One region of the Pseudescherichia vulneris genome, then DNA from elsewhere that is predicted to be linked to it. Evidence: predicted binding sites of a transcription regulator. Region 1 holds the regulator's gene; the other holds the start of a gene.
The links. The regulator sigma-54, encoded in region 1, starts transcription at its own class of promoters, with help from an activator protein. The targets are predictions, from matches to a motif close to GTTGGCACANNTTTCGCTNT.
Positions count from the first base shown of each region.

Region 2: a site for sigma-54 is predicted at 1,200-1,219, ahead of norV (anaerobic nitric oxide reductase flavorubredoxin). Genes of this name have one in related genera too.

Region 1 covers NZ_LR607338.1:2,743,067-2,745,468, reverse strand. Annotated here, with positions in the region: gene lptB (LPS export ABC transporter ATP-binding protein) at 1-314, shown strand, start outside; gene rpoN (RNA polymerase factor sigma-54) at 362-1,795, shown strand; gene hpf (ribosome hibernation promoting factor) at 1,818-2,105, shown strand; gene ptsN (PTS IIA-like nitrogen regulatory protein PtsN) at 2,188-2,402, shown strand, end outside.
Region 2 covers NZ_LR607338.1:3,832,883-3,835,284, forward strand. Annotated here, with positions in the region: gene norR (nitric oxide reductase transcriptional regulator NorR) at 1-1,077, opposite strand, end outside; gene norV (anaerobic nitric oxide reductase flavorubredoxin) at 1,267-2,402, shown strand, end outside.

The DNA.
Region 1 (2,402 bases):
TCTCCGGCGGTGAACGCCGCCGCGTTGAGATCGCCCGTGCGCTGGCGGCAAATCCTAAATTTATCCTGCTGGATGAACCCTTTGCTGGCGTTGACCCCATCTCGGTTATCGACATTAAGCGCATCATTGAGCACCTGCGCGACAGCGGACTCGGCGTGCTGATCACCGATCACAACGTGCGCGAGACGCTGGCCGTGTGTGAACGCGCCTACATCGTCAGCCAGGGGCATCTGATTGCCCACGGTACGCCGCAGCAAATCCTTGAAGACGAACAGGTTAAACGCGTATATCTTGGGGAAGACTTCAGACTCTGATAGGGTTAATGACGGTAATGTTTTAGCGGGAGAGAAGTGCTCTGAACATGAAGCAAGGTTTGCAACTGCGGCTAAGCCAACAGCTCGCCATGACGCCCCAACTGCAACAGGCTATTCGTCTGTTGCAGCTCTCGACGCTGGAACTTCAGCAAGAACTTCAGCAGGCGCTGGATAGCAACCCGCTGCTGGAGCAAACCGATCTTCACGATGAGATAGATGCCCAGCAGACCCAGGATACCGAAACGTTAGACTCCGCCGACGCCCTTGAGCAGAAAGATATGCCCGAGGAGCTGCCGCTGGATGCCAGTTGGGATGAGATCTACACCGCCGGTACGCCGTCGGGCAACGGCGTGGACTATCAGGACGACGAGCTTCCCGTCTACCAGGGCGAGACCACCCAGTCACTACAGGACTACCTGATGTGGCAGGTGGAGCTGACCCCCTTCTCTGATACCGATCGCGCTATTGCCACCTCCATTGTCGACGCCGTGGATGAGACCGGCTACCTGACCGTCTCTCTGGAGGATATCCTCGACAGCATGGGTGACAGCAACGTGGGGCTGGACGAGGTCGAAGCGGTGCTGAAACGCGTCCAGCGTTTCGATCCGGTGGGCGTGGCGGCAAGAGATCTGCGCGACTGCCTGCTGATCCAGCTCTCCCAGTTCGCCAGCGATACGCCGTGGCGGGCCGAAGCCAAACTGATCATCAGCGATCACCTCGATCTGCTGGGGAACCACGATTTCCGCACCCTGATGCGCGTTACCCGCCTGAAGGAAGAGGTGCTGAAAGAGGCGGTGAACTTGATCCAATCGCTGGATCCACGCCCTGGCCAGTCGATCCAGACCGGCGAGCCGGAGTATGTGATCCCCGACGTGCTGGTGCGCAAGCACAATGGCCGCTGGATGGTCGAGCTGAACGCTGACAGCATTCCACGTTTGCAGATTAACCAGCACTACGCCGCCATGTGCAGCGGCACGCGTAACGATGCCGACAGCCAGTTTATCCGCAGCAATCTTCAGGAAGCCAAATGGCTGATTAAGAGCCTGGAGAGCCGCAACGATACCCTGCTACGCGTCAGTCGCTGCATCGTAGAACAGCAGCAGGCCTTTTTCGATAAAGGCGAAGAGTTTATGAAACCGATGGTGCTGGCGGATATCGCCCAGGCCGTCGAGATGCACGAATCTACCATTTCACGCGTGACAACCCAGAAGTACCTCCACAGCCCGAGAGGTATTTTTGAGCTTAAATACTTCTTCTCTAGCCACGTAAATACCGAAGGCGGTGGCGAAGCCTCGTCAACGGCCATCCGCGCGCTGGTGAAGAAGCTGATAGCCGCAGAAAATCCTGCGAAACCACTGAGTGACAGTAAGTTGACCACCCTGCTGTCCGACCAGGGTATCATGGTGGCTCGCCGCACCGTTGCGAAGTATCGAGAGTCTTTATCCATCCCGCCGTCTAACCAGCGCAAGCAGCTGGTCTGACCCAACCGATAAGGAAGACACTATGCAGCTCAACATTACAGGGCACAATGTCGAAATTACTGAAGCACTGCGCGATTTTGTCGGTACAAAATTTGCTAAGCTGGAGCAGTACTTCGAGCGGATCAATCAGGTCTACATTGTGTTAAAAGTGGAGAAAGTGACGCACGTCGCGGACGCCACACTGCACGTAAACGGTGGCGACCTCCACGCCAGTGCGGAAGGGCAAGACATGTATGCGGCTATCGACGGTTTAATTGATAAACTGGCGCGACAGTTAAACAAACATAAAGATAAACTGAAACAACACTAATTGTCCGGGCGTTCGACGGCAGTTAGCAACCTGCTGTGGTCACGCAGCAGGTTGTCTGCACGAGTAACGCTTAGGTGAATTTATGATGAACAACGATTCCGCTCTTCAATTGAGCAATGTCCTTAACCAGGAATGTACCCGCAGCGGCGTGCACTGCCAGAGTAAAAAGCGTGCGCTGGAGATTATCAGCGAGCTGGCTGCCAAGCAGCTTAGCCTGCCGCCGCAGGTGGTCTTTGAGGCCATCCTGACCCGTGAAAAAATGGGCAGTACCGGTATCGGCAACGGTATCGCGATCCC
Region 2 (2,402 bases), 1.1 Mb from region 1:
GCGCAGCGGCGGCACCGCCAGCGGAAAGACGCTCAGGCGATGGAACAGATCGGCGCGAAAGCGTCCGGCCAGCACCTCTTCCCGCAGATCGCGGTTGGTGGCCGCCAGCACCCGGACGTCAACCCGCAGGCTGCGATCGTCCCCGACGCGCTGAATGTCGCCGTACTGCAATACGCGCAGCAGCTTAGCCTGCAGCGCCAGCGACAGCTCGCCAATTTCATCAAGGAACAGCGTGCCGTTATCAGCCATCTCAAACTTGCCGCTGCGGTTGCTGATCGCCCCGGTAAATGCCCCTTTAACGTGACCAAACAGCTCGCTCTCCGCCACGCTCTCCGGCAGCGCCGCGCAGTTAAGATAGACCAGCGGCTGGTCTGCACGCGGAGAGCCTTCATGAATGGCTTTCGCCACCAGCTCTTTGCCGGTGCCGGTCTCGCCACTAATCAGCACGTTCAAATCCGAGGCGGCAACAATGTCGATCTCCTTTTTCAGCTGCGTCATGCCCGGGGACAGGCCGATCATCCGGGTGGTGGTCACCGGCTCGAAGATCGCAGGCGCGCCCGGGAGCATATTCTGGCTCTCCAGCTGCTCAATCAGCAGGGCGTTATTGAGCGCCCCCGCCGCCAGAGCGGCAATCAGCCGCAGCTCCTCGTCGCTGAAGTTATCAAAGCGATCCGGCGACATGCCGTCGAGGGTCAGCGCGCCAATCAAATGCTGCCCGGCAAACAGCGGCAGGCCGATGCAGGCGTGTACCTTCAGCGCCTCCTGGCCCGGAATGAGCCCGTCATAGGGATCGGGCAGATCGCTATCGGCCGGGAAACGCACCACGTCCCCTGCCCTGGCGATGGCCTCCAGCCGCGGATGCCCTTCCAGCCTAAAACGTCGCCCCAGCACGTCCGGCGCGAGGCCGTCGATGGCTAAGGGAATAAACTCCCGCGCGCTGTAGCGCAGCAGCGCCGAGGCGTCGCAGCCTAAGACCTGACGCAGAGTGGCAATCAGCCGCTGAAAGCGATCCTGATGGCCGATGCCACTTTGTAACTCGATGGCGATCTCTGCTAATACCTCAACTGAAAAACTCATCGTTACCTCGCTGTCATTTTGACAATTCATAGTGTCATATTGACAACATTTATGATAGTCAAAATGACTACCCACCTTGAGTCATCATCACTATAAACTCTTTATTTTCAAAAAGTTAAAAAGCTGGCACGCAACTTGATATAAGCAAAGTATCTGAGTCAAACATGCTGAATTGAAAATGAGGTTGCTATGTCTATTCTGGTTAAAAATAACATTCATTGGGTTGGTCAACGTGACTGGGAAGTGCGCGATTTCCATGGGACCGAATATAAAACGCTGCGCGGCAGCAGCTATAACAGCTATCTCATCCGCGAAGGCAAAAACGTACTGATCGATACGGTCGATCATAAATTCAGCCGCGAGTTCGTGCAGAACCTGCGCAGCGAGATCGATCTTAACGCCATCGACTACATCATCATTAACCATGCTGAAGAGGACCACGCGGGTGCGCTGACCGAGCTGATGTCGCACATCCCGAATACGCCGATCTACTGCACCACCAACGCCATCGACTCCATTAACGGTCACCATCACCATCCGGAGTGGAACTTCCACACCGTGAAGACCGGCGATACGTTAGATATCGGCAACGGCAAGCAGCTGATCTTTGTTGAAACGCCGATGCTGCACTGGCCGGACAGCATGATGACCTATATGACTGGCGACGCGGTGCTGTTCAGCAACGACGCCTTCGGCCAGCACTACTGCGATGAACGCCTGTTCAACGATGAAGTGGATCAGAACGAGCTGTTTGAGCAGTGCCAGCGCTACTACGCCAATATCCTGACCCCGTTCAGCCGCCTGGTGACGCCAAAAATCACCGAAATCCTCGGCTTCAACCTGCCGGTGGATATGATTGCGACCTCTCACGGCGTGGTCTGGCGTGAAAACCCGACCCAAATCGTTGAGCTGTATCTGAAATGGGCGGCGGACTATCAGGAAGATCGCATCACTATCTTCTACGACACCATGTCCAATAATACCCGCATGATGGCAGACGCCATTGCCCAGGGGATCAACGAAGTAGACCCCAACGTAACGGTCAAAATCTTCAACGTGGCGCGCAGCGATAAGAACGAAGTATTAACCAACGTCTTCCGCTCCAAAGGCGTGCTGGTGGGCACCTCCACCATGAACAACGTGATGATGCCGAAAATTGCCGGTCTGGTAGAAGAGATGACCGGCCTGCGCTTCCGCAACAAACGCGCCAGCGCCTTTGGCTCCCACGGCTGGAGCGGCGGCGCGGTAGACCGCCTCTCTACCCGACTTCAGGATGCCGGTTTTGAGATGTCCTTAAGCCTGAAGGCGAAATGGCGTCCGGATAT